Regions from separate parts of the Mesorhizobium sp. M1D.F.Ca.ET.043.01.1.1 genome, predicted to be linked through region 1. Evidence: predicted binding sites of a transcription regulator. Region 1 holds the regulator's gene; the other holds the start of a gene.

The links. Region 1 encodes PhoB, which activates phosphate uptake and scavenging genes when phosphate is short. Its sites were predicted from a motif close to TGTCATNNANCTGTCAT; they were not measured.
Region 2: ppk2 (polyphosphate kinase 2) is a predicted target of PhoB. The motif match lies at 8,898-8,914, and genes of this name have one in related genera.

Annotation. Positions count from the first base shown of each region.
Region 1 covers NZ_CP034444.1:4,376,445-4,392,257, reverse strand. The annotation lists gene xylF (D-xylose ABC transporter substrate-binding protein) at 1-671, opposite strand, end outside; gene EJ067_RS21320 (ROK family transcriptional regulator) at 1,021-2,256, shown strand; gene phoB (phosphate regulon transcriptional regulator PhoB) at 2,401-3,090, opposite strand; gene phoU (phosphate signaling complex protein PhoU) at 3,109-3,816, opposite strand; gene pstB (phosphate ABC transporter ATP-binding protein PstB) at 3,834-4,637, opposite strand; gene pstA (phosphate ABC transporter permease PstA) at 4,634-5,485, opposite strand; gene pstC (phosphate ABC transporter permease subunit PstC) at 5,489-6,475, opposite strand; gene pstS (phosphate ABC transporter substrate-binding protein PstS) at 6,539-7,597, opposite strand; gene EJ067_RS21285 (PAS-domain containing protein) at 8,103-11,876, opposite strand; gene EJ067_RS21275 (hypothetical protein) at 12,725-12,958, shown strand; gene EJ067_RS21270 (hypothetical protein) at 13,046-13,414, opposite strand; gene EJ067_RS21265 (glutathione S-transferase family protein) at 13,695-14,588, opposite strand; gene EJ067_RS21260 (VOC family protein) at 14,611-15,192, opposite strand; gene EJ067_RS21255 (helix-turn-helix transcriptional regulator) at 15,348-15,599, opposite strand; gene EJ067_RS34685 (hypothetical protein) at 15,580-15,807, shown strand.
Region 2 covers NZ_CP034444.1:171,783-187,595, reverse strand. The annotation lists gene EJ067_RS01060 (toxic anion resistance protein) at 1-172, opposite strand, end outside; gene EJ067_RS01055 (alpha/beta hydrolase) at 267-959, opposite strand; gene opgC (OpgC domain-containing protein) at 1,189-2,397, shown strand; gene EJ067_RS01045 (substrate-binding domain-containing protein) at 2,404-3,483, opposite strand; gene EJ067_RS34330 (hypothetical protein) at 3,659-3,802, shown strand; gene EJ067_RS34325 (hypothetical protein) at 3,873-4,010, shown strand; gene EJ067_RS01040 (DUF423 domain-containing protein) at 4,044-4,430, opposite strand; gene EJ067_RS01035 (MFS transporter) at 4,461-5,708, opposite strand; gene EJ067_RS01030 (GntR family transcriptional regulator) at 5,819-6,484, shown strand; gene EJ067_RS01025 (glycosyl transferase family 90) at 6,605-7,576, shown strand; gene EJ067_RS01020 (aldo/keto reductase) at 7,712-8,755, opposite strand; gene ppk2 (polyphosphate kinase 2) at 9,013-9,933, shown strand; gene EJ067_RS01010 (dihydrofolate reductase family protein) at 10,105-10,752, opposite strand; gene hemB (porphobilinogen synthase) at 10,901-11,932, opposite strand; gene EJ067_RS01000 (DUF2066 domain-containing protein) at 12,082-12,903, opposite strand; gene EJ067_RS00995 (isoprenylcysteine carboxylmethyltransferase family protein) at 12,992-13,540, shown strand; gene EJ067_RS00990 (enoyl-CoA hydratase/isomerase family protein) at 13,638-14,681, shown strand; gene EJ067_RS00985 (DUF6163 family protein) at 14,678-15,100, shown strand; gene EJ067_RS00980 (MarR family winged helix-turn-helix transcriptional regulator) at 15,446-15,813, shown strand, end outside.

The DNA.
Region 1 (15,813 bases):
CCGGCGGTGCCGTCATTGGCCGCCACCACCGCATCGACCTTGTTGTCGTTGGCGGTCAGGAACTGCTCCATGTTCTTCTGCGCGTTGGCGGGCAGCCAGCCGTCGGTATAGGCCTCGCCGACATTCTTGATCTTGCCGCCGTCGATGGCTTCCTTCAGCACTTCCATGGACCCGGCGAAGAGGAAATCGGCGTTCGGGTCGGCGCCCGAGCCCTTGATGAAGACATAGTTGCCTTCCGGCTTGACCTTGAACACTTCGCGGGCCTGCATGCGGCCGACTTCCTTGTTGTCGAAGGTCAGGTAGAAGACGTCCTTGTTCTCGATCAGCCGGTCGTAGCCGACGACCGGAATGCCCTCGTCCAGCGCCTTCTGCACCGCCGGCCCGATGGCCGAAGCGTCCTGCGCCAGCACGATCAGGGCATTGGCGCCCTGCGAGATCAGGCTTTCGACGTCGGTCAGCTGCTTGCCCGGATTGGACTGCGCGTCAGCGGAAATATACTTGTCGCCGGCCGCCTCGATGGCCTTCTTCATCGCCGCTTCATCGGTTTTCCAGCGCTCTTCCTGGAAGTTCGACCAGGAAACGCCGATCACCTTGTCCTTCGCCTCGGCGACCGACGCGAGCGTCAACGACAAGGCGACACCCGCCAGCATGGCGGTTGCGAATTTCTTCATGATTTCCTCCCTGCGCCCTTGCGGCGCGACCCAGACTGGCCCGAAGGCCGGCACAGAGGCTTTTTTTCGAGCCTCGAAAAAATAGTGATGCAACGCCGAAGCGCTGTCAACTGCGATTCTGATGGTTTTTGAGGTGCCTCGGACTTTTTTTCGAGGCCCGCAATAAATAATGACAGTCCCTGCCGCTTCTGCCACTATCCCAAAACAGTTCCAAGGAAGCGCGACGCTTTCCGCTGGAATTGAACGAGACAATCCAGGGCGGTTCGACGGCTCTGTCCGGAACTGAACCGATCTGGCGCGTCGCCGACGGCCTGCATTATCAAGAGGCCGCGCTGACCGGGAGGAGAAAATGTCGGTCGGAATCCGCCACGACGACCTGCGCCGGCGCAACCGCGCCATGGTGCTTTCGGCCGTGCGCCGGGCCGGCCAGCCGTCGCGAACGGAAATCGCCGCAACCACCGGACTCAGCCACTCGACCATTTCGGCGATCAGCGCGGACCTGATCCAGGAAGGCATCCTGGCCGAGAGCAGGCCGAGCGAGACCGCTTCGCTGAAGCGCGGCCGGCCGCAGGTCGGCCTCGCCCTCAATCCCGAGGTGGCGGCGGTGGTGACGGTGGTGCTGTCGCTGAATTTCCTCTCTGTCGCCGTCATCGACTATGCCGGCCAGGTCATCGCCGAGGAGCAGCGTCGCCTCGATACCCTTACCATGCCGCGCGAAGAGCTGATCGGCGAATGCATTGCGATCGTGCGGCGCCGGCTGGAGGATCCGGACCTCGATGTCGGCAGCGTCGCCCGCCTCGCCATGGGCATCCAGGGCATCACCGATTCCCATGCCCGTGCCATGCTGTGGTCGCCGATCACGCCGCTGACCGACATTCCCTTCGCCGACATCCTGGAAAAGGAATTCGGCATCCCGGCGACCATGGAGAACGACTGCAACATGATGGCGGTGGCGCTGCAATGGCGCGACCCCGACCGCTATCGCGACAATTTCATCGCCATCCTGCTCTCGCACGGCATCGGCATGGGGCTGGTGCTGAAGGGCGAGCTGTTCACCGGCACGCACTCCTCGGGCGGCGAGTTCGGCCACATGATCCACCGTCCGGGCGGCGCGCTCTGCCGCTGCGGACGGCGCGGCTGCGTCGAGGCCTATGCCGGCAACTACGCCATCTGGCGCAGCGCCATGAAGATGAGCGAGGATGCAGAGCCGGTCGATGTCGGCGATGCCGACATGCGCGCGCTCGCCGCCAAGGCGCGCGAGAAGGATGGTCCGGAGCGCGAGGCCTATCGCCGGGCGGGCGAGGCCCTGGGCTTCAGCCTCGGCAGCCTGTTCGCGCTGATCGACCCGGCGCCGGTCGCCATGGTCGGCGTCAGCGCCGCCGCCTTCGACCTGATCGAGCCGGCGCTGCGCGAGGCGATCGCCCAGACCGCCGGCGGCCAGCATTCGCAGTCGATCTCCTTCGATACCGAGCCGAACGAATTGCCGCTGATCCGCGAAGGCTGCGCCATGCGCGCGCTGACCTTCGTCGACCAGGAGATCTTCGCGCCGGGCGTTCAGGCAAGAACGGGCAAGCACGTCGCATAAGCCACAAGCTCAAGCGCCGGGATATGCCGAATCGAGAATGGTGGATTCCGAGAACCGGAACGGAGCGTACTTTAGGTACGTGAGTACCGGAAGCGCAGGAAGCCGCCATTCGCAGGCCGGCCTCACCTGAATATCAGCATATCCCTAATCCTCGCGGATCGCGTAACCCGCCCCGCGGATGGTGCGGATGACATCCGGCATGCGGCCGTTGTTGACCGCCTTGCGCAGGCGTCCTACATGCACGTCCACCGTGCGCTCGTCGATATAGATCGTCTCGCCCCAGACATTGTCGAGCAGCTGGCTGCGCGAGAACACCCGGCCGGGATGCCGCATCATGAATTCGAGAAGCCGGAACTCGGTCGGGCCGAGCCTGATCTCGCTCTTCTTGCGGTAGACGCGGTGCGATTCGCGGTCGAGCACGATGTCGCCGACCTTGAGCACGCTGGACAGCACCTCCGGTTTGGCGCGACGCAGCAGCGCCTTGACCCGGGCCATGAATTCCGGCGTCGAGAACGGCTTGACCAGGTAGTCGTCGGCGCCCGTCGAGAGGCCGCGCACGCGATCGCTTTCCTCGCCGCGCGCCGTCAGCATGATGATCGGCAGCCGTTCGGTCTCGGGCCGCATCCTGAGCCGCCGGCAAAGCTCGATGCCGGAAACCGCCGGCACCATCCAGTCGAGCACCAGAAGGTCAGGCACGTTCTCCTGCAGGCGGATCTCGGCCTCGTCGCCGCGGGTCACCACCTCGACCTGATAGCCTTCGGATTCGAGGTTGTAACGGAGCAGCACCCCCAGCGGCTCCTCATCCTCCACCACCATGATGCGTGGCGCGATCATATAGAGCTACCTTCGCTGTCAGGCCGCCGGCGCCGACATCGCCGTCTCGTCCTGTTTCGGACGGTTCGCGGGCAATTGCGTGCCGGTCAGCACATAATAGGCGTTCTCGGCGATATTGGTCACATGGTCGCCGATGCGCTCCAGATTCTTGGCGCAGAACAAAAGATGCGTGCAAGCCGTGATGTTGCGCGGGTCTTCCATCATGTAGGTCAGGAGCTCGCGGAAGACGGAGGTGTATTTGACGTCGATGCGCTCGTCGTCGTTGCGCAGCTTGGCGAGCGCCGTGGCGTCGCCCGCCGTATATTCCTCGATCACGCCCTGGACCTGGATCAGCACCAGCTGCGCCATCGAATCGATGGAGTGCGACAGGTCGCGCGGCGCGGCGCTGACGCCGACCGAGCCGACGCGCTTGGCGATGTTCTTGGCAAGGTCGCCGATGCGCTCGAGGTCGCCGGCCATGCGGATGGCGCCGACCACGCTGCGCAGGTCGTCGGCCATCGGCTGGCGTTTGGCGATCAGCGTGATGGCGCGGTCGTCGAGCTCGCGCTGCCGCGCGTCCATGATGGCATCGTCGGAGACCACGCGCTGCGCCATCGCGTTGTCGGAGTTGAGCAGAGCCTTGGTCGACGCGCCGACCATCGACCCGGCAAGATCGCCCATGTCACGGATAAGCTGGCTGATCTGCCTCAGATCCTCGTCGAAGGAAGCGACCGTATGGGCCATGATGATGTCCTCGTATGAACTCAGCCGAAGCGGCCGGTGATGTAGTCCTGGGTGCGCTTCTCGCGAGGCGAGGTGAAGATCTTCTCGGTCCGGTCGAACTCGACCAGCTCGCCGAGATACATGAACGCCGTCTGCCGCGACACACGCGCCGCCTGCTGCATGTTGTGGGTGACGATCACGATCGTGTAGTCGGCCTGCAGCTCGTCGATCAGCTCCTCGATCTTGGCCGTCGACAGCGGATCGAGCGCCGATGCCGGCTCGTCGAGCAGGATGACCTCCGGCTTCACCGCCACCGTGCGGGCGATGCAGAGCCGCTGCTGCTGGCCACCCGAAAGGCTCTGGCCGCTGGCGTTGAGCTTGTCCTTGACCTCGTTCCACAGCGCCGCCCGCTTCAGCGCCGACTCGACCCGGTTGTCCATCTCGGCCTTGCTGATCTTCTCATACAGCCGGACGCCGAAGGCGATGTTCTCGTAGATCGACATCGGGAACGGCGTCGGCTTCTGGAACACCATGCCGATCTTGGTCCTGAGCAGGTTGAGGTCCTGCGAGCGGTCGAGGATGTTCTTGCCGTCGAGCAGCACCTGGCCTTCGGCGCTCTGCTTCGGGTAGAGTTCGTAGATTCGGTTCAGCACGCGCAGCAGCGTCGACTTCCCGCAGCCCGACGGCCCGATGAAGGCGGTGACGCTGCGCTCCGGCAGTGACAGGTTGATGTCCTTCAGCGCCTTCGACTGGCCATAGAAGAAGTTGAGGTTCTTGACCTCGATCTTGGCCTTTTCGACGGCCGTCTCGGCTACGTTAAGGTCGGTGGACAACATCGGTTTCATCTGTCCTCTCTGCGTCCGGTAAGGCTGCGGGCGAAAATGCTCAGCCCGAGAACCGTCAGGGTGATTATGAGTGCGCCCGTCCAGGCCAGTTGCTGCCATTCCTCATAGGGGCTGAGCGCGAACTGGAAGATGGTCACCGGCAGGCTGGCCATCGGCGCGTTGAGATTGCTCGACCAGAACTGGTTGTTGAGCGCGGTGAACAGCAGCGGCGCCGTCTCGCCTGAAATGCGGGCGATCGCCAGCAATATGCCGGTGACGATGCCGGAAAGCGCGGCACGATAGGCGACGGAGCGGATCACCACCCAGCGCGGCGCGCCGATGGCGGTGCCGGCTTCGCGCAGCGCGTTGGGCACAAGGTTGAGCATGTCCTCGGTGGTGCGCACCACGACGGGGATCACCAAGATGGACAGCGCCACCGCGCCGGCGATCGCCGAGAAATGCCCCATCGGCCGCACCATCAGCTCATAGACGAACAGGCCGACGATGATCGACGGCGCCGACAAAAGGATGTCGTTGATGAAACGCACCACCGTGGTGAGACGCGAGAAGCGCCCGTACTCGGCCATGTAGGTGCCGGCCAGCACGCCGATCGGCGTGCCGACGATGATGCCGATGATGGTCATCACGATGCTGCCGTAGATGGCGTTGAGCAGGCCGCCGGCGTCGCCGGGCGGCGGCGTCATCTCGGTAAAGACCGCCAGCGAGACACCGGAGACGCCCTTGTAGATCAGCGCGCCGAGGATCAGCGCCAGCCAGGCAAGACCGATGCCCGCGGCGACGACGCACAGCGCCATCATCACGGCGTTCTTGCGCTTGCGGCTCTGGTGGAGCGATGCGGCTGTCGACATCGGTCAGGCTCCCGTGCGGCTATCGATGCGCAACAGCATGTAGCGTGCGAGCGCGAGTATGATGAAGGTGATGATGAACAGGATCAGGCCGAGCGAGACCAGCGAGGACGTATAGAGCTCGCCGTCGGCCTCGGTGAATTCGTTGGCGATGGTCGCCGAGATCGTCGTGCCCGGCGCAAACAGCGAGGCGCTGATGCGGTGCGCGTTGCCGATGACGAAGGTGACGGCCATCGTCTCGCCGAGCGCGCGGCCGAGGCCGAGCATGACGCCGCCCATGATGCCGACGCGGGTGTAGGGAATGGTCACGCGCCGGGTCACTTCCCAGGTCGTGCAGCCGATGCCGTAGGCTGATTCCTTCAGCACCGCCGGCACCGTATCGAACACGTCCTTGGTGATCGAGGTGATAAAGGGCAGCACCATGATGGCAAGGATGAGCGACGAGGTCAGCAGGCCGATGCCGTAGGGCGGACCGGCAAACAGGCTGGAAAGGCCCGGTATGCCGTGGAAAAGGCCGATGATGAAGGGCTGCACCGTCGTCTGCAGGAAGGGCGCGAAGACGAACAGGCCCCAGATGCCGTAGATGATCGAGGGAATGCCGGCGAGCAGCTCGACCGCGATGCCGATCGGGCGCCGGAGCGGGCGCGGGCAGAGCTCGGTGAGGAAGATGGCGATGCCGATGCCGATCGGCACGGCAATGAGAATGGCGATGGCCGAGGTGACGATGGTGCCGTAGATCGGCGCCAGGGCACCGAAATTCTCGGTGACCGGGTTCCAGGATTCGGTGGTCAGGAAGGAGAAGCCGAACTTGGACAGGGCCTCCCACGAGCCGGCGATCAGCGAGATCGCGACCCCGCCGAGCAGGACCAGCACAAGGATGGCGGAAAGGCGCGTGGCCGTCCGGAAGATCGTGTCGGTGAGGGCGAAGCGGCGCACCGTCGCTTCTCTGGACCGCGTGACGGACGGTGCCACGGCTTCGGAAACAGCAGTCATTTAGCCCCTCGCATTTCGAAAGAGACAGGAGGGCGCCGTGGCGCCCTCCCTATTCCGCAGGAATTACATGCCGGAATAGAGCGGCTTGCCGTTCGCGTCGACGATGTCCTTGCCCCACATTTCCTCGACGCTCTTCACCACCGCGTCGGGCATCGGAACATAGTCCAGCTCGGCGGCCATGTCGTCGCCCTTGGCGTAGGACCAGGCGAAGAACTTGAGCGCTTCGGTCGTGGCCGCGGCGTCGTCGGGCTTCTTGTAGACGAGGATCCAGGTGGCCGAAGTCATCGGCCAGGATTCGGCGCCAGCCTGGTTGGCCAGGATCACGCCGTAGCCCGGCTGCGAGTTCCAGTCGGCACTGGCCGCCGCGGCCGAGAACGCCGCAGCGGTCGGCTCGACCTTCTTGCCGTCCTTGTTGACCAGGTCGGTGTAGGTCAGCTTGTTCTGCTTGGCGTAAGCATATTCGACATAGCCGATCGCGCCGCCGGTCTGCGAGACGTTGTTGGCAACGCCCTCATTGCCCTTGGCGCCGATGCCGACGGGCCATTCCACAGCCTTGTCGACGCCGACCTTACCCTTCCAGTCCGCGCTGACGTCGCCGAGATAGTAGGTGAAGTTGAACGTGGTGCCCGAACCGTCTGAACGGTGAACCACGGCGATCGCCTGCGAAGGCAACTTGACGTCGGGGTTGAGCTTCTTGATCGCCGCGTCATCCCAGCTTGTGATCTTGCCGAGGAAGATATCGGCCAGCGTCGGGCCGTCGAGCACGAGTTCACCGGGCTTGACGCCTTCGAGGTTGACGACCGGAACGATGCCGCCCATCACCATCGGGAACTGCGCGAGGCCGGTGCCGTCAAGTTCGTCGCCCTTCAGCGGCGCGTCGGAGGCGCCGAAGGTGACGGTCTTGGCCTTGATCTGCTTGATGCCGCCGCCGGAACCGATCGACTGATAGTTGAGACCGATGCCGGTCTCCTTTTTGTAGGCGTCGGCCCACTTCGCGTAGATCGGATAGGGGAAGGTGGCGCCGGCACCGGAGATGTCCGCAGCCCAAGCGGCGGACAGGGTGAGCGTGGACGCCGTAGCCATTGCGATCGCAACGGCCGCCGAGCGGATGAAATGTCTCATGTGGCCTGCTCCTGTTCGGAATATGGTCTCTTGGCACCGCCTTTTGCCGGCGCCCGTGAGCGCAATAGCTCTCGATTATTACAGTTGCATGACAGTTTCGTGTCAGCCCGGTAACGCCTCATCGGCGATGCCTGGAGGAGCCTGCAGCCGCCCTTTGCGGACCGGCCGGAGTTTGCCGCGGGAATCAGTAACTTGTCTGACTTTTGAGTCAAAAATTATCCCGGCGGCCGGATCTCGGCCGCCGGAAATAAAATCCGGACGAGAGCGCGTTGCCCGAATGCCAGAGCGGATCATGGCATAGCCATCGCCGAAAACAGGGTCCGTTGGGGTAGAGTCGACGCTGTTCCTTGCCGGCGGTCGCTGCTCCCGCCCGTAACCGAAGGGCGGAATCGACAGTGACCATTGTCGCGACTTGGGCTTCGTTTTGTATGGTGCGATCACACCATATGCCCCGCGTCCGATCCGCGGACCCTGCTCGCGGCGGGCAACTCCGCGAGCAAGACTGTTAGCCGGCGCTGCGCCGGACTTCGGCGTTCGACCCGAGCCATCTTTCGAGCTTTTCGAGCAACGCCTTCGGGCTGATCGGCTTCGGCAGGTAGTCGTCCATGCCGGCTTCCAGGCAGCGCTCTCGGTCCCCCTTCAGCGCATGCGCGGTGACGCCGACGATCGGCACATGCGTCCCCATCTCCGCTTCGAGCCGGCGGATGGCGGCGGTCGCCTCCAGACCGCTCATCTCGGGCATCGACACATCCATCAGGATCATGCGCGGGTTGAGCTTGCTGAAGGCGTCCAGCGCCTTGCGGCCGTTGCCGACGATTTCGAACTGATAGCCTGTCTCGCCGAGGATCTGTGTGAACACCAGCTGGTTCACCTCATTGTCCTCGGCGACGAGGATGTCGAGCCCGCGCTCCGCGCCGGCCGGGCGCGGGCGCGCGCGGACGGACGGCGGCTGCAGCAGGGTACGATTCGACGCCGCCGCGGGCACCTGCGGCTGCGATGGCTGCGGCGGCACGCCATGCGCGGAACCGGTTCCGGTTGCCAGCGGCGGCCGGGCGGCCGCCGTTGTGTGGCGATGGCGCTGGATGGTGGCGACCAGCGTCTCCAGGAGGATGGAGGAGCGTGCCGGCTTGATCAGTTGCGCATCGATGCCGAGATCGCGGTAGGCGGCGGTGGCGAGCGACTGGTCGACCGAGGTCAGCATGATGATCGGCGTATGCGCGAGGCCGACCGTATTGCGCACGATGCGCGCCATTTCGGCGCCTGTCATGCCCGGCATCTGGTAGTCGAGCACGACGCAGTCGACAGGCACGCCATAGGCGGCGGCCGCGATCAGCACCTTCAGTCCCTCGGCGCCGCTTTCGGCCGCGCAGGAATCGAAGGTCCACGACGCCATCTGCTCGCTCAGGATCGAGCGGTTGACGGCGTTGTCGTCGACGATCAGCACGCGAGCGCCGGTCACGTCGACCGGCATGATCCGTTGCCCGCCGCGCTCCGCCCGCGGCAGCGTGACGGTGAACCAGAAGGTCGAGCCCTTGCCCTCGGCGCTGTCGACGCCGATCTCGCCGCCCATCAGCTCGACCAGCCGCGAGGTGATGGCAAGGCCGAGGCCGGTGCCCTCGTGCCGCCTCGTCGAGGAGGTGTCGACCTGGCTGAACTTCTCGAACACCAGCTTCAGCTTGTCCTCGGGAATGCCGATACCCGTATCGGTGATCGAGATGGTGAGCCTGGTGCCGGCCGGAACCCGCTCGCCGGTGACGTCGACCAGCACGTGGCCCTCGTCGGTGAATTTCACCGCGTTGCCGAGCAGGTTGGTGACGATCTGCCTGAGGCGGCCGACATCGCCGACGAACTGCCCGTCGAGCCCGGGCTGGACGCGGACGATGAGCTCGAGGTCTTTCTCCTTGGCGCGCGTCGACACAAGCGTCGCCACATCCTCGACCGCCTCGGCGAGATTGAAGGGCGCCGGGTCGAGCACCAGCTGGCCGGCGTCGATCTTGGAGAAGTCGAGGATGTCGTTGATGATGGTGAGCAGCGCGTTGCCCGATTTGACGATGATGTCGGTGAACGTCTTCTGCTTCGGGTCGAGGTCGGACTTGGCGAGCAGCTCGGCCATGCCGAGCACGCCGTTCATCGGGGTCCGGATCTCGTGGCTCATATTGGCGAGGAACTCCGACTTGGCGCGGTCGGCGAGCACGGCGCGCTGGCGCGCCTCGCTAAGCTCGGCCTCGCGCTGCTTCAGTTCCGTTATGTCCGTGGTCGACCCGATCAGGTAGAGCGAGCCGTCGGACGCGATCATCGCGCCCTTGCGCGCGAACTGGTGGCGCACGCTGCCGTCGGGCAGCGTCACCTTTTCCTCGATCTCCTGCGTCTCGCCGGTGCGCAGCACCGCGAGATCCCCCGCGATGAAAGCTTCGCCGTCCGCGCCGAAAATTTCGACGTCGGTCTTGCCGATCGCCTCGTCCTTGCTGAAGCCGGTGAGATCCGACCAGCCCTTGTTGACGTAGAACTGCCGCAGATCCGAGCGCTTGGCATAGATCGACACCGGCACGTTGTCGATCAGGCTGCGGAACACCTCGTTCTCGCTCATGCTTTCCTTGAGCGCCCGCTCCCGCGCCTTGACGTCGGTGATGTCGGTGCTGGAACCGACCAGATGCACCGAACCGTCGATGGCCACCAGCCGGTTCTTGCGCGTCATCAGCTGCCGCACGGTGCCGTCGCGATGGGTGACCGGTTCCTCGACCTCGCGCCCCTTGCCGGTGGCGACGACCTCGGTGTCGTCTTGGCTGTAGCTCTCGGCATCATGGGTGCCGAAAAGCTGGCGGTCCGTCTTGCCGATGACATCTTCCTTGGGGATGCCGGTCAGCGCGCACCAGGCCTTGTTGACGAACTCGATGCTGAGATCCTCTGCCTTGATGAAGGCCGCCACCGGCAGTTCGTCCATGACATGCCGGTAGAGGTCGATCTGGCGCATCGAGTCGCGCAGCGCCTTCTCGCGCGCCTTGAGATCGGAAATGTCGACGCGCACGCCGATGAACGTGCCGTCGTCGGTCCTCATGTCGTAGACCTGGTACCAGCGACCGTCGGGATTCTGGCGCTCGTAGGAGGAATTTGGCAAACGATAGCGCCCGAGCATGGCGTCGAGCCAGCGTTCCTTCTCGATGCTGTAGAGCTTGTCGACCTCGGCGTCGCCGCTCGACCGGAAATAGCCGACGGAATGACCGAGAGTGAGTGCCTCGCGGAACGTGCAGCCCGCTTGCCAGGCCGGTTTCAGCGCCGGCAGCGTATCCTGCAGCTTGCGGTTGGCGAAGACGAATTTGTCGTCCCGATCGTAGATGATGACCCCGGCCGGCAGCGATTCCAGCACGGTGGCGAGGTTCTTGCGCGCATCGTCGGCCTCAGTCTCGCGATGCTTCATGTCGGTGATGTCGACATAGGAGATGAGCCGCTTGCCGCCGGCAAGCGGCGCCAGCGAGGCGATCAGCGTGCGGCCGTCAATGCGCGGCAACTGCCTGGAGCCGGCGACACCCGCCCGGATTTCCGCCTCGCGTTCGGCGATGTGGCGTTGCCAGGCCGCCTCGTCGGCGCCATAGGGGTCGGCGTCGCGGCTCGCCTCCATCAGCTCGCGGAAGCCGCAGCCCACCGTGGCGCGGCGCGGATCGATCTTCCAGAAGTCGTAGAAGGCGCGGTTGATGACCTCCGCCCTGAGATCGGTATCGAGGACGATGACGCCGATCGGCATCGAATCAACCATCAGTCGAAGATTGGTGAACGTCTCGGCCGTCCTGGCGTTGGCTCTCTCGATCTCGGCGTCGCGGCGCTTGACCTCTGTGACATCATAGTAGGTCAGCAGGCGCTTGCCTTCGGACAGCGCCGTCACCGAGAACATCATCGTCCGGCCGTCGGCATGGACGAACTCGCGCGGCGCGACGGATCCGGCGCGGATCTCCGCGATCCGGGCGGCGAGGTAGCGCTGCCACTCCTGTTCGCCGATCTCGCCATAGATGCCGTTGCGGCGGTTGAGGTCCATCAGGTGGCTGAATGGGGCACCGACGGCCACGGCCCCGTCCGGAATCCTGGACAGGTCGCGATAGGCCTTGTTGATGATCAACGTGTCGAGCCGGGCGTCCAAAAGCACGATGCCCATATGCATGGCGTCCATCGTGCGATCGAGATCGGCAAGATGCTGTTCGTTGCCGGACGAATCGTCGCCACGCGCAACCGCTGCTTCGAGGGGATTGCGCATGCCGCCTGTCCCGCCCGTCTCGTCCAAGTCCGCCATGCTGTCGCCACCCCCGCCGAACCGCCTTCGTGGTTCGTCGGCGAACAGTGCCTCAGAAGCATTAACGATCCGCTAACCTTAACGAATTGGAACCACCTCCGCGCAATTCCATTTAGTCAGACCCTGGTCCGATGCCGGCTGCGGTAATCCGCCCGTTGGCTGCCCCGCCGCCACCGCGATATAAGACTGTCCGGGGGTATTGCCGATGCTTGGTCGAATGCTGACTTTTGTTCTCTGCCCGGCGCTGCTGGCGGCAAGCAGCTGCGCGCGCAGCGACGACGGAACCGTCGTCATTCCAAGCCGGATGGACGTCAGGCGCATCTGGGACAAGGCCCCGCCGGGGACGACCGCCTCGAGGCAGGTTGCCTCGGACGTATTTCCGCAGCCTCCGGGCGCGCCTGCGGGTCCCCCCGGCCGAAGACATTTCAGGCCGGCTTCGACGACCCCTTCCCTTCAGCCGGATTTGCCCGATGCTTCCTCCCAGCCGGAGAAGGCGCTGGCCTGCAGGAATGTCAGCGAAGCCGGCAAGCGCTATCGCGTCGTCTGCGAGTAATGCCTGTCACCCGAAAATGCACAGCTGTTTTGGGCGACATGCATAAAACAACGGCTTTAGGCTCATCGTCACGATTGCAAAGTAGAGCGCCTCAATCGGCCTCTTACACTGAGTGTTATGACCGATCTTGTAAATGAATATTACGCTTTCATTTCAAGAATGGGACAGACGCCAAAAACCACTCCGCACCGGCCGGCGCCTGCCAATCGATGTCCGGCGGCCCTCGATCACGGGCTGACGATGAAACCTTTGGCCCGCATCGGACGTTATCTGTGCTGCGCGAGGGAGACTGTCGATGTCCATTCACTTCACCGTCTCTGGCCTGACCAGGAACCTGATCCATTCGCTTGGACTGGATCACGAGCGGGCGCCGAGGCATCTGACGCCGGAGCAAAATCTGCTGCTGGAATGCTATCTGGCCGGACAGATTCCGGAGTCGGCCTGGAACGACTATGTGTTCGAGATGCCGGAGTTGGCAAAGCACGTCACCGCAAGGCGAGGCGCGCATCCTTGCCGCACTGATTGTTGATTGCCCGGGGCAGGCCTTGCCTGGTCCTGGAACAGCGTTCCGGTCACGCGCCGCGGAGCATTTGCGTCGGGATAGCCCCGGCGCTTGCTATTGCTTCGGCGAATTGAACTGAAGCGTGAAGACGTTGCCGGCAATTCCCTTGGCCAATGCCGGCGAAAAGCTGAGCGGCAGGCAGTTGCGCAGGGCCGCGGTGGCCGCGTCGACATAGGCCTGACGCGCCTTGTCGTCGCCGCTGACCTTGATGGCCGTCGGCTTCGGCGGGCCGATCAGCGTGCCGTCGCGCTTGAAGCTGAAGCTCAAGGTGACCGAGGCAGTTCCGGAATCGGCGGGCGGCGTCCAGCACGCTTGGAGGGCGGTGCCGACCTCGTTCATGGTGTTGAGCGACGCGGCATTCGCCGGGAAGAGCGGCGCCAGCAGCACGCCGGCGACCGTCGCAAAACTTGCCGTGTTTCTCATCGCAGGTCCTCGTCCCTTTCGCCGCCCGCACGATGGCATCGTACGATCAACGGGAACGATGACAATAGGATTTCGACCCGCCCGGCGCCGTCGAAATCAGACTGCCGTCATCGCGCGACCGTCGCCAAAAGCAAAAGGCCGGCACGGGGCCGACCTTTCCTTCGCCTTGCCATCGCGCCAGTACATCCGTGGTTCGCGAAGAGGACCGGATCACTTGACAGGGCTTTGGTTAACTAACCATTTAAGCGCGTCGCCTGAATCCGTGTCAGGGCGACACGCTTCAGGCGGCGGCCTGCGACTTGATATGCGCGATATAGCCGCGCACGTCGCCGGCCGGCTCCGCATAGGCCTTGCCGAGCTTCTTCTCGATCGCGGACATATAGTCCTTCGCCCATGCCGGCAGAGCATAGTCGATGACGGCCAGGAACTCGAGCGTCGCCGCCAGACGGATATCGGCGATCGACGGGTTGTTGCCGCCGATGAACGGCTTGCCGTCCCTGAAGAAGGAGTGAAACACCTCCAGCGGCTCCGCGATCGCGGCGGCGGCAGCTTTCTGTGCCTCCGACTTCTTCTCCGGATGGGCGTCGCTATGGCCGACCTCTCCGGCATATTGCGGAAAGCCGAGCGCCGGATAGGTGGCCCTGGCCACATAGGGATAGAGCGTTCCGACCAGGTAGAACATGGCGCTGTCGACCATCGCCCGCTTGGCGGGCGCCTTCGGATAGAATTTGTCCAGCCCGTGCTTGTTGGCGAGATACTGCATGATGGCGCAGCTTTCCCACAGCACGCCTCTCGGAAGCCCCTTGTCCTCGATCATCGGCGTCAGATGCGCCGGGTTCCGCGCCAGGAATTCCGGTGTGCGCGTCAGGCCCCAGGCGTCGGTCTCGGCATGATCGAGGCCGGCCGCGCGGGTGAACACCCTGACCGTCATGTTGTTGACGCTGGGCCTCAGCATGCTGAGCTTGACCGCGGGTCTCCTGGCCGGCTTCGCCCCGGCTTTGGGCGTCGCTTTAGGCGCGGCTTTGGCCGTCGCTTTAGGCGCGGGCTTGGCTGCCTTGGCCGACACCTTGGCGGCAGTTGCTGCCTTTGCCGCGGTTTTCGCCGCCGGCTTTGCAGGCTTCGCCGCTGGCTTGGCCGCGGTCTTCTTCGTTGCTTTCGTTGCTGCCTTTGCCATCTTGGTCCTCCCTGTCACCTGTTCAGTATGGATTCTTCGCCGCCCGGTCCTCGGACAATGTTGCGCGTGATCGCTCGACCAGCGCCTGGATGGCGTCCGCAAGATGCACCTCGGCTATTGCGTAGTCGCCGCGCCCCACGCGAACCCTGTGCGCCTCCATCAGCACGTCGGCATGGCTGAAGCCGGCTGGCGGTTCGAAGCGGTAGGAGGCGAGCTCGATCAGCAGGCCGAGCGGATCCTCGAAATAGATCGAATCCATGAAGCCGCGATCCTTGACGCCGCTGTGCTTGATGCCGCGCTCGTCGAGCCGGCCTACCGCCTGCAGGAAGGTCACCCGCGACACCGCAAACGCGATGTGGTGGACGCAGCCGATGTCGGTCGGCGTGCGCCGCTTGACCGGGCTGCGGCTCTCGTCGGTGAAGACCGTGATCAGCCGCCCATCGCCCGGGTCGAAATAGAGGTGGCTTTCGCTCGCCTTGTCGAGATTGGGCTGCTCGAAGATGAAGGGCATGCCGAGCACGCCTTCCCAGAAATCGATGGAGGTCTGGCGATCGGCGCCGACCAGCGTGATGTGATGGACGCCTTGCGATTGCAGTTTCCGCATCTGCTCCTCCCGGCCACGCCGCCTTGCCGGCGGACACGTTTCAGATGCCAGTCGCGCTTGGCGCCCGGCATGTGACCGCCCGGCTTCGCTCCCGCGCTCCGCATTTTCCGCATCCTGCGGGATTGCGGCCGAAGCTTTGACGAACGGATGCTAATTCAATCCGAGGCGTTGCGCCAGAAGCGCTGAGCTTCAGGTGCAGGCGCGGCCTTTCCGCTGCGCTCTATCTGCGACAGCATGCTGGGCGTGATCCCCGCCTGCATCGCGAGCTGGCTTCCGCTCAGGCCGCGTAGGATCCTGGCGGCGCGAATCGGGTTCTCGCCATCGGGACCGCGCTTCAGATGACGCTTTCCCCTGCGGAACCCTTTGACCGCCCGGCCGTTTAGGGCCATGGCGCTGAACGACGACATCCAAATGGCGGAACGGCATGTCCTGCAGGCCGAGCGGCACATCAAGCTCCAGCGCGCGCGCATCGCAACCCTGAAGCGTCGTCGGCTGCCGCGCGGCAAGGCGTCCAACTTCCTGCAGTTGCTCGAAGATGCCCAATCGATGCACCTCCAGCACCTGTCGCGGTTGCTGGAACAGGCGTCCCATGACAAGACGGTAGCGGGCGTTTAGAATCGG
Region 2 (15,813 bases), 2.9 Mb from region 1:
TGTCGGCGTAGTCGCTGACCGACTGCTGGGCGCGATCGCCGAAGACGGAAATCGCGGCGCGGTCGCCGATGTCGATGCCACCTTCGATCCTGGCGACCTCACTTGGGCTTGCGGCGATGGCAGGCAATTTCGAAGTGTCGTCGAGCAGAGTGATGCTGTTCTCGTCGGCCATTGGGACCTCCCCCTGAGCGAACGGTATCTCGATAGACAGTGTATGACAGAGATATGACAATGGAGCGGCACGCCCTGCCGATCTGTGAGATGCGCTACCCTTCAGCACCGGGCGATGGAAGCGTGCTGCGGGCAGTCGGCGCAGACCCGGCAAGCCACTGCCGTGCGATCGCGGTGTCGGCATCACCGAATTCATGGCCCGACGCGACGATGCGCGCATCGACCTCGGAGCCGCGCTCGCTCAGCAGCGTCACCAGGGCCGGCGCGAAGGGCCCATAGGTCTGGTCTGCCGCGCCGGCGATGATCAGCACCCGCGTTCCGGCGAGATCGGTCGCCGGCGCGTCGTCGAGCACCGGCATCGCTCTCAGCAATGCAGCCTGCGGCACCAGCCCGGGATGAAGCAGCATGAGCGTGGAAACCAGATTGGCGCCGTTCGAATAACCGAGGAAAGTCGAGCGTGAGAGATCGAGCCCGTGGCGTTGCGCGGCTTCAGTTGCGAATCGGGCGAAGGCAGCCGTCTCGGCGCGGATGCTCGACTGCTCGAAACTGGTCGGCGTGATTCGCTCGAACCAGCGGAAACCGTCCTCCTGGCGGATGCGGCCGCGTGCCGCGACAAGCACAGCGCGCGGCGCGATCTGCCTTGCCAGCGGCGCCAGCGTCGTTTCGTCCACCCCCGATCCGTGCAGAACGAAAAGGCATTCGCCGCTGTCATTTGCCGGTTTCATCAAGCGGTAGGAAAAAGGCAGATCATCGTGCAGCACGCTGTTTTTGTTGACATGTTCGGACATGATCACATCCTGTTGATTTCATGGTGATTTCGCTGATTTGCCGGCTTCAAAACGGAATGTTTTCAAGCTCCGCGAAAGTTGATTGAACCGGGCGCATTTCAGACCGTTTCTGCGCCGATAGACTCCCGACGGGAGGAATCGAAGCGGTGCGTCGGGGGTCGCATTGCTGGAGATGAAACACCAGCTCTGAGGCCTTTTGTCGATGACCATCCCCGTTTCTGAGCGCGACATGCGTATCCATGATCGCGATGCGCGTATCTATGATCGCGATGCGCGTATCAAAGATCGCGACACGCGTATCGACGTGCTGCGCGCGCTCGCGCTGCTCACCATTTTCGTCGATCATGTGCCGGGCACCTTCTTCGAGAACCTGACCTACAAGAACCTCGGCTTTTCCGATGCGGCCGAGGCCTTCGTATTGATCTCCGGCATCTCGGTGGCGCTTGCCTATGGCACCAAGTTCAAGCCCGGCGGCAGGCTGCTGGCGACCCTGAAGATGTGGCGGCGCGCCGGCGTGCTCTATGTCACCCATATCGTCATCACCATGGCGGTGATCGCCATGTTCTGCGCCGCGGCGATGTTTGCCCATCGGCCGGAGCTGTTGAAAATGATCAACATCGAGCCGCTGATGAAGAACACGCCGGAAGTGCTGCTCGGCATCGTCACGCTCGGCCATCAACTCGGCTACAACAACATCCTGCCGGTCTATGCCGCGCTGCTGCTGGCGGCGCCGGCCTTCGTCCTGTTCGTCAGCTACCGACCGGTGGCTGCGCTGATTGTGTCCGGTCTGCTGTGGCTGGTTGCCGGGGTCTGGCAGATCGCGCCGCCGAACTATCCGGAGCCGGGTCTCTGGTTCCTCAACCCGCTGTCCTGGCAGTTCCTGTTCAACATCGGCCTTGCCGCCATGCTCCACGTCAGGCGCGGCGGGGAGATTCCGCTCAACCGCTGGCTGGTGGGCTTTGCCTTGGTCTATGTGATCGGCGCGGCGATCTGGGTGCACAGCCCGCTCTGGGGGCAGATCACCTGGTTCAACCTGCCGGTGGTGATCGGCGGCTTCGATAAGACCTTCCTGTCGCTGCCGCGGCTGCTGCACATCCTGGCGGTCAGCTACATGATCGTCGCCCTGCCGGCCGTGTCGAATCTCTTCCGCGTCAGGCCCGACAATCCGCTGGCGATCCTCGGCAAGCGTTCGCTGCCGGTGTTCATAGCCGGCACGGTGATCGCCATGGCGGCCCAGGTGCTGAAACTGATCAATCCGGGCGGCCTGGCCTATGACACGCTGTTGATCGCCGCCGGCATCGCCATGCAGTTCGCGCTGGCGCTCTATCTGGAATGGCTCGCCGGTCTCGGCCCGGCCCGCGCCAAGCCGGCGCGCGAGGAGCCCGCGCGCGCCGCGTTCGGCCCGCAGCCGGTGCCGGCGAGGGCAGGCGGGTATTGATTCCGCTCAGGCGTTCGGCGCTGGGCCGGTCGAGGCCCTGACGATGAGCTCGACGCCCATCGTCTCGCGCCGCACCGTGCCGTCGAAGTCGAGGATCATGCGCGCCGCCCGCCGGCCGATCTCGGTGATCGGCTGGGCGATAGTGGTCAGCGGCGGTTCGCAGAGAGCGGCGTCCGGCACGCCGTCGAAGCCGACGATGGAGACGTCCTCCGGCACTTTGAGGCCTCGCGCGGTCAGCCATTCGATGGCGATCAGGGCCATCCTGTCCGACATCGCCAGGATGGCGGTCGGCCGCTCGCCGCCGAAAAAGATCGCTTCGAGGCCAGCCCTGGTGCTCTTTTCCTCGTTTTCGGTTTCGAAGATCGGGATCTTTGTCGTGTCGACGCCGAAGCGGGACAACTCCTCGAAATAGCCGGCGAGGCGATCGCGTGTTCCCGTATAGACCGCTGAGCGGACCATTTCCGGCGTAACGAAGCCGGTGCGGTCCTCGCCGAGGGTCAGCGACAGAACCGCGAAGCGACGATGGCCGAGCTCGGCGAGATGGCGCGCGGCGAGCCGGCCGCCGGCGACATTGTCGACGCCGATCGCCGAAATGGTCTCATCATGAAAGCCGAGCTCCAGCGCCACGAAGGGCAGCCTGCGCTCGCGCGTCAGGTCGACCAGGCGCGAGCCGCCTTCGATACAGAACAGGATGAAGCCATCGACGAGCGCGCTCTGGATGTTCCAGGCGAGCTTTTCCTGGTTGGCGGCCGAGACCAGGGCGATGCCGGCGCCGGTGGCGTCGCAGGCTTCGGAGATGCCGGCCATCATGACGCGGGCGAAGGGATCCTCGAAGAAATAGGAGAGAGGCTCGGTCGTGCCGACGCCGATGGCGTTGACCTTGCCAGCGCGGAGCAGGCGCCCCTTGGGATCGGGGCCGGCATAACCCATCGCCTCCGCCACCGCCTTGACCCTTTCGCGCACCTCGGCGCGCACGATCTCGGGGCGGCTGAAGACATTGGAGGCCGTGCCGTGCGAGACGCCGGCGGCCTTGGCGATGTCGGCCAGCCGGACGGGTCGTGCCTGGCCTTCGACGGGTGATGTCATGTCGTTCCTCCGAATCCGGTCACGGGACGAACATGACCGCGTAATGGTTGCCGGTCATCTAACATTTTTCTTGGATCGATTCAAATTTTGCTTGACTTCGGCGGCGTGATGCATATGATTGAATCGATCCAATCACTTTGAACGGGTTGGAGCAAAAATGCAGAAGGAGGGTGCCATGCATCCGATCAACTGTCTGTTCGAGGACGTCTATCGCAACGATTGGGGCATTGCCTCGGGCGCGCTGAGTGAACGGCGCCGTGGCAAGGCAAGCGCGTGGAAGCGTGAGCCGCACTTCGTCGTGGAGCGCAAGCGCGCCTGAGCAGCCAGTCTTTTTTGCGTCGATCGATTGGATCGATTCAATAAATCGATCCAGTAAATGGAGATCCGTCATGCATCCGATCAGCCACCTTTTCCAGGACATCTATCGCAACTATTGGGGCATCTCGCCGGCGACCGACCGGCCGGAGCGGCAGCGCGCGGCGAAGCCGGCGACGCGCAGGCGCAACCTTTTTCAGAAGCGCCGGTGACACCGGCGCGCTTCCGTTCGCCGGACCTTGTCGCTATGAACCGATCTGAGGGCGCAGGCGCCACAATGCCGAGACCGCGATCGCCAGCCAGCCGGCGATAAGCAGGGTGCCGCCGATCGGCGCCGACATCGGAAACAGTCGCGAGCCGAGAAAATCCCGGGCCAGAAGATCGCTCGAGAACAGCAACAGGCCGACGAGCAGCAGCAGGCTTGCGATCCTGAGACACCGGTTGCCGCCGATAAGGCCGATGGCGAGGAAGACCGGCGCATGCATCAACAGGAAAGACGCCGCCGTGCCGGTGAAGGCGCCGCCGCGATGCGCGGCGGCGGCCGAAAGCGCCACGCCAGCGGCGCCGACGAGGCCGCCCGCCAGCACGAGGATACGGCTGCCGCCATTTGAGGACTGCCCGGCAAGGCTCATTTTGATGCTCCGTCTTCGGGTGGGCGCCGATCAGGATTCGCCGGCTTCCAGCAGCATATGCCGCGCCCGCCGCGACTGGACAATCCAGTTATAGGCCGCACCCAGCGCCATCAGCACGCAGGTGCCCAGAAACACCGCCCGCATTCCGAAATGGCCGCCGACGAAGCCGCCGGCGAGCGGTCCAGCGACCTGGCCGACATATTGCGCGGAGATCGACAGACCGAGCACATTGCCGCCGACGCCGTCCGGGATGTTGTGGCGGATGACGCTGGTGATGCAGGGCAGCAGGCCGCCCAGCGCCAGGCCCATCAGGAAACGCAGACCGATGAGCTGCCAGCCGTCGCTGACGAAAGCCTGCGGGATGAGCAGCAGCGCCGAGACCGCGAGAGCGCCGACGACGACATTCCAATGGCCGACGCGGTCGGCGAGCTTGCCCAGCCACGAGGAGGACAGGATTGTGCCGAGTGCTGCCGCCGACATCACCACGCCCGCGACCATCGTCACCTTGCTCTGGTCCTCGACAAGCTGCTGCACATAGACGGTGATGATCGGCTCGATCGACATTGTGGCGAAGGCGAGCAGCATGCCGGTCGTCAGCATCGCGACCACCGGGCGCTTGTCGGGGATCTGCGACCAGCCGCTCTTCGGCTTTGCCGCCGAGACAGGTTTGGGCGCCGGCGGGTTTTCCTTGATCAGGAAGGTCGTGGCCAGGAAGGCCAGGAAGATGACGCCGCCCGAGAGCAGGAAGGTGGCGCGGATGCCGATCACGGGCGGCAGCAGACCGCCGAGCAGCGGGCCGACCAGAGAGCCCGCCGTGATGCCGGCCGCCAGCACGCCGAGCGCCCACCCGGAGCGGTCCTTGGGCGTCTGCATCGCCACCAATATCGTCGAACCCGAGGAGTAGCCGCCGGCAAAGCCGATCAGCAGGCGAAGCAGCACCAATTGCCACACGCTTTCCACCATGCCGGTCAGCGACATGCAGATCGCCATGCCGAACGAAGCGCGCACCAGCATCAGCTTGCGGCCGTAGCGGTCGCCGAGCCGCCCCCAAAGCGGCGCGACCAGTGCCGCCGCGAAGAAGGTGGCGCCATAGGCAATGCCCGACCACTGCACGATCGCGGCATGCCCCACGGCTCCCAACTGCTCGACATAAAGCGGCAGGAAGGGCAACAGCAGCGTCATGGCGATCAGCGTGCTGAACGAGCCGGCGAAGCAGACGGCGAGATTGCGCCGCCAATGGACGTTGTAGCCGCTCTGTTCCGAAGTGTCGTCCGCCATGTCATGCCTGCCCGGGATTGTTCCGGATACCGTTTTGGGATACCAGGTCGGTATCCGTCATGAACCTCAACCCAGCCGCTGTCAATGCGGCGCCGAAAAGCGGAACGCCAATGTCGCAGATGCAGAATGTCGAAAGGCAGCTTCGCGAGATGATCCTCGGCCTCGAGATCGGCCCAGGCGAGCGGCTGACCGAGCGTTGGATCGAAAGTCGCTTCGGCGCCTCGCGCACCCCGGTCAGGGCGGCTCTGCTGCGTCTCGAGACCGAGGGGCTGATCGGCCGCGATGGCCGGGGTTGGACGGTGGCGCCGATCAATCTTGCCGAGCTTGGCCAGATCGCCGTCTATCGCGAGGCGGTCGAAGTGGCGGCGGTGCGGTTGACGGCCTCCCTCGATGATCGCAGCGGGGTCGAGGTGATCGCAGCGATGCTCGATTCCTGCGACGCCGACACGCCGCGCGAGGAATGGCACCGTGTCGGCATGGATTTTCACATCGAGCTGGCCAGGCTTTCCGGCAATGAATTCCTGTTGCGGGCCGTGCGCGACGCGATGACCAGGCTGTCTCGCGCCCGTTGGCTGGAAGTGCGCGACGAGAAAGCCCTTGGCCGTGCCTGGGCCGAGCACCATGCCATCCTGGCAGCTGTGCGGGCCGGTGATGGCGAGGACGCGGCGCTGTTGCTCTCGGTGCATATCGCGGGCAGCCGCGACCGGCTGGTGACGTCGCTGCATGACGACCGGCGCGGCCTGCGGGCCAGGGGCTTCGCCGTCGTCGCTGCCTGATCTCGTGCCGTATCGCCGAATATTAGGAATCTCACAAGTCCATCGGGCTGCGTGGGCTTGCAAGATGTTCGGCACAATGCTGTAGGAGGCGCGACGGCACATCTTTGAAACGACGGACGCATGGCCTCGCCCTTACGCACCGCAGCGCGGGTATTTTATTTCGTTCGCAACATCACGCGCGATGTGCTGCCGCAGGCTCTCTTTCGCCAGCGCCTGGCCGGCCGGCTGCAGCAGGCGAAGCTCTCCAGCAAAACGGTCCGCGACCGCGTCAACTACTACAACAGGCTTGACCATAGCTTCGTGCCGAGCCCGGCTGCCGTCCCGGCCGGACAAATACCCAAGTTCGGCAGCATGTACTATTACGACCTGAAGGAGTTTGCCCGCTACTTCGATCGCGACCTGCTCATCGATCTCGAATTCGGCGATGTCGTCGACGTGCCCGCGATACCGGCAATCGTCAAGGACCGGCCGATCCGCGACGGCAACGGCAACGCCGTGATCATGAAGCTCGACAAGTTCCGCCATTTCAACATGCCAAGGGACAATCTGTCCTTCGCCGACAAGCGCCCGATGGCGGTCTGGCGCGGCGATTTCAATAATCCGATCCGCAAGCGGTTCGTCGATGCCGTGCGCGACGTGCCATTGTGCGATGCGGGCTCGCCCAAGCCGAGCGCGCCGGAGGACTACCGCAAGCCGTATCTCACGATCCCGCAGCAGCGGCAGTTCCGCTACATCGTCTCGCTCGAAGGCAACGACGTGGCGACGAACCTGAAATGGATCATGAGCTCGAATTCGCTCTGCCTGATGCCGCCTCCGACCTACGAAACCTGGTTTGCCGAAGCCGAGCTCGAAGCCAATGTCCATTACGTGCCGCTGGCGCCGGATTTTTCGGATGTCGCCGACAAGATCGCCTATTTCGAGAAGCATCCGGCAGAAGCCCAACGCATTACGACGGCGGCCAACGCATATTGCCGCCGATTCAGCAACGAAAGGGACGAACGGGCGGTCTCGCTGCTCGTCCTCTACAAGTATTTCGTGCTGAGCGGCCAGATCGAAGCAGACCCGGAAGTCTGGCGTTTTATCGCGGGCTGACCCGCGCCTTTTAGGGCAATTCCAGGAAAGTGCGTGGCGGTTTCCGTCCGGAATTGCGAAAACAAACAGCTAGAGCGGATCAGCGATCCTATCAAATGCTGAACCGCTCTGGGGCGTGGGAGGTTGCGCAATCGCTCAGATATCGCTGCGGTCGAGCACCAGATCGGCCGGGCCGAAGCGGTCCCTGGCGGTGAACTGCTGGTGCCAGTATGGGTAAAGCACCGGCGGCCGGCTGACGGCGTCGAGGCGAAGGCGTTCGTCAAGCGACAGCGTCAGGCTCGCCGCGGCAAGATTGTCCTTGAGCTGGGCTTCGTTGCGGGCGCCGATCACCAGCGAGGAAACGGCTGGGCGGCCGAGCAGCCAGGCCAACGCCACCTGCGCCGCCGAAACGCCGCGAGCCTTGCCGATCTCGTCCAGCAGGTCGACGATCCGCCACAGCCTGTCCTCGTCGCGGATCGGCGGCTCGGACCAGCCGGCAAGCTGGCGCGCCGTCGGGCTGTCGCGGCGGTATTTGCCGGAAAGCAGGCCGCCCGCCAACGGGCTCCACACCAGCACGCCAAGGCCCTGGTCGACCGAGATCGGCAGCAACTCGTACTCGGCCTCGCGCGCTTCCAGCGTGTAGTGGATCTGCTGGGTGACGAAGCGCGGCTGATGGTGGCTGTCGGCGATCGAGAGCGCCTTCATCACCTGCCAGCCCGAATAGTTGGAGCAGCCGACATAGCGGACCTTGCCCTGGCCGACCAAAGTGTCGAGCGCGGCGATCGTCTCCTCCAGCGGTGTGACGCCATCCCATTCGTGCAGGAAATAGATGTCGATGACATCGGTCTTCAGCCGCTTCAGGCTCCGCTCGCATTCGCGGATCAGATGATGGCGCGACAGGCCTTCGTCGTTGGGGCCGCTGCCGATCCGCATGCGCGCCTTGGAGGCGATCAACACATCGTTCTTACGCTTGCCGCCGAGCGCCTCGCCGACGATCTCCTCCGACAGGCCGTTCGAATAGACGTTTGCGGTGTCGATGAGGTTGATGCCGGCGTCGATGCAGGTATCGATGATGCGCCTGGCCTCCGACAGGTCGGAATTGCCGACGGCGGCGAACGGGCCCGTGCCGCCGAAGGTCATCGTGCCGAGCGTCAATGTCGAAACCTTCAGGCCGGAACGGCCAAGGGTGCGGTATTCCATGTCGGGGTCCTCGCGATTTTGTTTGAAGAGGCGCGCCGTGGCTGTGCGCCGGAAAGAGGCGAGGGCATTTTGTAGGACAATTCGAGCGGCTTGTCGCCCCGCCATCGATACGGGCCGGTCAGATATCGAATAGGCCAGCCCTTGCAATAAAACCGTCATTGCGGGTCTGTATCTCAGTCGGCTTACGGAGTTGCATGTCCGGCCATGCTGGAGCGCACCCGAAGCGAAGGCGGCTAACAGGCAGGCGGAGCAATGTGATGAACGAACTCAAAACAAATTCCGGGGCGAAGGACTGGCTCGAAGCCGAACTCGAGGACACGCTCGACGAAGATTATGAGCTCGAGCTTTCCGAACCTGCGCTCTCGCTCGAGATCGCCAAGATCTATAAGAAGTCGCATCCGCCCTCCATGGAGCGGATGACCTATTTCCGCGAGCTGCTCAGGCTGCAGTCGGAACTGATCAAGCTGCAGTCCTGGGTCGCCTACCACAAGAAGAAGCTGGTGGTGATCTTCGAGGGCCGCGACTCCGCCGGCAAGGGTGGCGTCATCAAGCGCATCACCCAGCGGCTCAACCCGCGCATCGCCCGTGTCGTGGCCTTGCCGGCGCCGACCGAGCGCGAGAAGTCGCAATGGTATTTCCAGCGCTACGTGCCGCATCTCCCCGCTGGCGGCGAGATCGTGCTGTTCGACCGTTCCTGGTACAACCGCTCCGGCGTCGAGCGCGTCATGGGCTTCGCCGACCAGCATCAGGTCGAGGAGTTCTTCCACGACGTGCCGGAATTCGAGCGCATGCTGGTCCGTTCCGGCATCACACTGGTCAAATACTGGTTCTCGATCACCGACGAGGAGCAGCAGATGCGCTTCCTGATGCGCATCCACGATCCGATGAAGCAGTGGAAGCTCTCGCCGATGGACCTGCAGTCGCGCGTGCGCTGGGAGCAGTACACCAAGGCCAAGGAGGAGACCTTCGCCCGCACCAACATCAAGGAAGCCCCCTGGTTCATCGTCGAGGGCAACGATAAGAAGCGCGCCCGGCTGAACTGCATCGACCATCTCTTGCAGCAACTGCCTTACGAGGACGTGCCGCACGAGGAGATCACGCTGCCCGAGCGCGTCTTCAACCCGCAATACGAGCGCCAGGTGCTGCCGCGCGAACTCTACGTGCCGGAGAAGTATTGAGGCACCCCTCCTTCTCCCCTTGTGGGAGAAGGTGTCGCCGAAGGCGACGGATGAGGGGTGTTGGAAGAAATGAGGCGGCGGGATTTGAAGGGTGTTGCCAAGCTGGAGCACCCCTCATCCGGCCGAGCTTCGCTCGGCCACCTTCTCCCACAAGGGGAGAAGGAGAGGGCGCTACGCCCGCCCGATCGTCACATGCGTGGCGTTTGCCGTCGCGACCTGGCTGGTGCAGCGGTAGCCGAGCTTCAACATATCGAGGCCTGCGAAAAGGTGCTCGCCGGAGCCGAGCAGGATTGGCGAGATCGCGAGATGCATCTCGTCGATCAGCTTCTCCTGGAGATATTGCCGGATGGTGGAAACGCCGCCGCCGACGCGCACATCCTTTCCGTTTGCCGCCGCCTTCGCCTGTTCGAGCGCCGAATGGATGCCGTCGGTGACGAAATAGAACGTCGTGCCGCCATCCATGACTATTGGATCGCGCTTGTAATGGGTCAGTACGAAGGTCGGGACGTGGTAGGGCGGGTTGTCGCCCCACCAGCCTTTCCAGTTCTCGTCGGGCCATTCGCCGCGGATTGGCCCGAACATGTTGCGGCCGAGGATCCAGGCGCCGACATTCTCGAAGCTGCGCGCGGCGAAGCTGTCATCGATGTCGGTGGTGCCGCCGTCCACGCCGATTACCATCTCGCGAAAGGTGCGGGTGTCGATCAGCCACTTATGCAGACCTTCGCCGCCGACGCCGAGCGGGTTTTCGAGAGTTTGATCAGGACCGGCGCCGTAGCCGTCGAGCGCCAAGGTGAAAGCGTTGACACACAGCTTGGACATCATTGCCTCCTGAACCGGTTGTAATTTGCAAGTGGTTATGGGATAGCTGAACCGATTGCGGATTGCAAGCAGTAATTTCTGGGGGCGAGCAAAACCAACTCGCCGCCGAACCGGCGCCCGGTTATGCAGCAAGGTATTGGAGGAGGGCCTAGCCCCTCAGCATCTCCGCCACGGTCGGCGCGAAATAGGTGAGAATGCCGTCGCAGCCGGCGCGTTTTAAGGCGAGAAGCGATTCCAGCATCGCCTTCTCGCCGTCGATCCAGCCATTGGCGGCCGCTGCCTTGATCATCGAATATTCGCCCGACACCTGGTAGGCGAAGGTGGGCATCTGCAGTTCGTCCTTCAGCCGGCGGATGATGTCGAGATAGGGCAGACCCGGCTTCACCATCAGCATGTCGGCGCCTTCGGCGAGGTCCTGCTCCGCTTCGCGTACGGCTTCGTCGGAATTGGCGTGGTCGATATAGTAGGTCTTCTTGTCGCCCTTGAGGAGGCCGGCGGTGCCCACCGCCTCGCGATAGGGACCGTAGAAGGCAGAGGCGAATTTCGTCGCGTAGGACATGATCGCCACGTCCTGGAAACCGTTGGCGTCGAGCGCGTCGCGGATTGCGCCGATGCGGCCGTCCATCATGTCGGACGGCGCGATGATGTCGGCGCCCGCCGCTGCCTGGATGACGGCCGCCGCCGCCACCTGCTCCACCGTCTGGTCGTTGACGATGATGCCGTCGCGCAAGATACCGTCGTGGCCGTGGCTGGTGAACGGATCGAGCGCGGCGTCGGTGATGATGCCGATCTCCGGCACCGCGTCCTTGATGGCGCGCGTGGCGCGGTTGATGATGTTTTCCGGGTCGAGGATGTGCGACCCGGTCTCGTCGCGCAGCGAAAGCTCGACATTTGGGAAAGTGGCGATAGCGGGGATGCCGAGCTTGGCGGCTCGCTCCGCCTCTTTGACCGCGAGATCGACGGAGAGGCGATAGACGTCCGGCATGGCGGCGATCGGCTCGCGCACATTTTTGCCGTCGACGACGAAGATCGGCCAGATCAGGTCGTTCACCGAGAGCTGGTTCTCCTGCACCAGCCGGCGCGACCAGTCGGCCTTGCGCATGCGCCTCAGCCGCCGGCTGCCGGTGATCTCGTCAACGCTGCGCGCGCCTGCGGGTTTCGCGGGGGTGATTCTGTTCATCGCCAAAACTCTCTTTTGGTTCCGGCTTCTACCACGCGGCCCTGCCGCTGACCAATGCGACACGATTGTGCCAAGGTCGAAGCTGCCAATCTCCCCCTTGTGGTCCGGCAGGGCAAGGGGGGCGCTGTCCCGCCATACGTTTCCGATAGTTACGGCTGACCATTCCCCGATAGAATTTGCGCCGCACCCCTCACAGCCACGCGAAAGGCCTCGTCGAAGCTGACGCCGCGGACTTGCCATTGATAGGTCTTGCCGCGATCGGCCAGCCGCCAGTCGGCGATCCAGCCGAGGTCCTTGTCGCTCCACACGATGCTGCCGGCTAGCGTCTTGCTGGCGCCAGTTCCCTTTGCAAGCCGGTCGAGCTTTGCCATCTCGGCGGCTCGCAACCCCTTTTCATTGAGCCCGGCAAGCTGAGCGGCCTTTGGAAAGGTGACGCGCATCAGCATCGGCGCGGTGGCATTGCCGAAGGACTCGCGCATCGTCTCGCCGCGATCCTCGTCGGCCGTCAGCACGAAATGCCTCGCGCCTTGCTCGGCCGTGAGCAGGACGGCGAGCGTCGGCCGCTCGCCGTGCCAGGGCTTGCTGCCGAGCTGCGCCAGGAGCTTGTCGATCACGGCGGGCTTGTAGAGGCAGGTGAGATCGTGCGGCCTGTCATGCGTGCCTTGCTCGTCATGGACCGGAATGCCTTCCAGCCGGTCGTGGTAGCGGAAGGATTGGACGAAGTCGGCCGCCTTGCCACGCAGCGCCAGCATCTCCGGCTTCTGCGTCAGCCGCTGGTCGCCGGAGACCTTGACCAGCACCTTGTCCAGGCAATCCTTGAAGCCGATCTGCCGGTTCGGTTCGCCGGTGCCGGTGACGATGGTCTGCGCCTGGTAGAGCTCGGCGGTGGTCGCAGCCATGGCGACGCGAGAGACGAGGCAGATGGCGAACAGGCCGATAAAACTGGCTGCGAGACGAGAAAATCCTGACATGTCTTGCCGGTTGGTTCGAAGAGGCCATTTCTAGCACCGGGCGCGGATGGCGGCCATAACTGGTTGCCGGCTAACTTGGGACAAAGGCATGGCTTTCATCTGGTTCATCTACGCCGCCTGGCTGCTGCTGATTGTCTATCTGACTGTTCAGGCGATTGGTGTGAAACCCGATACGGAACCGCATCTGCTGCAGAGTTTCGGACTGATGTTTGCCATGATCGCGGCTTTCCTGCTGCCGCGCCTGCCATTGTTTGCCTTCGTCAATTTCGCACCCGTCAACCCCGTCCTGAGCAGCATCGGCGCCGTTCTGGCGGTTGCCGGCATGGCGCTGCTGGTCTGGGCGCGGCAGATCCTCGGCCGCAACTGGAGCCAGACCGTTTCCGCCAAGCAGGACCATGAGCTGGTGACGTCCGGCCCATACCGCCTGCTGCGCCATCCCATGTATACGGGCGGCCTGCTCGCATGCATCGGCTCGGCGATCGCGGTTGGCGGGCCATTCGTCTTTCTCCTCGTCCTGCTGGGGGCAATCTTCATCTGGCGCGTCGGCGCCGAGGATCGGCTCCTGGCGCGTCAGTTTCCCGATGAATTCCCGGACTATGCGCGTCGAACCAACGCGCTCATCCCCTTCGTCTGGTAGTGCCCGCCGCAAAAGGGTACTCGACAATTGACGTTCGCCCGGTCGCCGCTTAGCACTTCAGTCCCCCTGGAAGGGCGGGAAGAAGGATTCTGCGGTGATGGATTTTGGCGGAGGCGACGAGATTCGCTTCGAGCGGTTGGGCAAGGCGGGCGTCGTCACGCTGACGCGGCCGCAGGCGCTCAATGCCGTCACCCATCGCATGGTCAGGGCGCTCGGCAAGGCGCTCGATGCCTGGGAGGGCGATGCCGGCGTCGCCGTTGTCGTCGTCAAGGCCGAGGGCAGGGCGTTTTCCGCCGGCGGCGACATCCTGCACATCTACGAGGCCGGCCGCGCCGGCAAGCCGCCGGTCGACTTCTTCGCCGACGAGTACCGCCTCAACGCCCGCATCGCGCGCTTCAGGAAACCCTATGTCGCATTGATCGACGGCATCGTGATGGGCGGCGGCGTCGGCATCTCCTTCCACGGCTCACACCGCGTGCTGACGGAGAAAGCGCAGTTCGCCATGCCTGAAGTCGGCATCGGCTTCTTCCCGGATGTCGGCGCCAGCCATTTGCTGCCCGATCTCGGCGGCAGTTTCGGCATGTATCTGGCGCTGACGGGAAACCGCATACGCCATGGCGATGCGCTGTGGTCGGGCCTCGCCACGCACACCATCAAGGCCGAGGACCAGGCCGGCCTGCTTGACGAGTTGGCGGCATCGGGAGATCCGGGTGAGGAACTGCGCGGCTTTTTCACGCCGGCAAAGCGCGAGACGGAGCGGCAGGATCTGGAAGCGATTGCCCGCCATTTTTCGAAAACCTCGCTGACCGGCATCATCGCCAGCCTCGAGGAGGCTGCCGCCACCGACGCCTTCGCCGCCAAGACGCTGGCGACGATCAGGACGCGTTCGCCGACCAGCCTCAACGTCGCCTGGCGCGAGATCAGCGCCGGGCTGACGCTGTCGATGGACGAGTGCATGAAGATGGAGTTCCGCATCCTCAACCGGATGCTTGCCGGCCACGACTTCTACGAAGGCATCCGCGCTGCCATCATCGATAAGGGCTCGAAGCCGGAGTGGCGCCCGGCAAGCCTCGAAGCGGTGAGCGCCGCCGATGTCGACGCCTATTTCGCGCCGCTCGGGGCAGGGGAGCTCGATCTGTGAGCGAGGTGACCTCCAGGCGCGTGGTGCTGCAGCCCTCGACCACCGAGGTCATCTTCGCCTGGTTCCAGCGCGTGATTGCCGGCTATTGCCTGCTCTTCGGCATCCTCTACTGGATCCGGCTGATCGGCATCTATCCGGGCGAGCTCTGGCGCTTCGACCTGATGCCGGTGCATTGGCAGGTAGCCGCGGCCACGCTTGCCGTCTTCTTTCCGTTCGCTGCCGCCGGCTTGTGGATGCTTGCCTCGTGGGGGCCGGTGATCTGGTTCATCTGCGCGGCGACCGAGACCGTCATGTATGCCGGCTTTCCCAACCTCTTCGGCCATCGGCTGCTGATCGTCATCTCGCATGCCTGCGTGGCGCTGCTCTACATCATCTTCCGGGTGGTCATCTGGCTGCAGAAGCGGCGGCTCAGGCAGTAATGCATGTCGCCCGAAAGTGGGCAGCGGTTTCGGGAGAACGACATGCATCAGATCAAACACCCAAAGCGCATCGCCTGAGGCTGCCTTCAGGGCGACTCGCTTGGGTTGCCAGATGGCTCCGGGAACCTAGATTCCAGGGCAGCGATTTGCCCCAAAACCGTTGGCTAAATCTTTAGGTTAATTGTTCTTGCTCGCGTGACCGTTCGTTAAGCCTCTTTCGAAACCTCTTACCGGTAAGCTCTTGTTAGCCCTGGCGTTTAAGTCGAATTTTATGAGTATTCGATAGTGTCGCGATCAAGGTGAAGAACAAAAAATCACCGGGCGACAAACGAGAGGCAAAAGACAATGATCAATTCGCGTCCGGCGGCGAAGACCGCCAACGTATCCGACGACCGCCGCGAGGCGATCCGTTCGCTGTACATGGAATCGCTGCAGCTGGTGGAGCGCCTGCACCGCCGTCTGCTTGACGTGATCAAGGACGAGTTCGACCGCAATGGCCGCTCCGACATCAACGCCATCCAGGCGCTGCTGCTGTTCAACATCGGCAATTCGGAGCTGACCGCCGGCGAGCTGCGCTCGCGTGGTTATTATCTCGGCTCGAATGTTTCCTATAACCTGAAGAAGCTGGTCGACCTCGGCTTCATCAACCACCAGCGCTCGCGCATCGATCGCCGCTCGGTCCGCGTCTCGCTGACGCCGAAGGGCAACGAGGT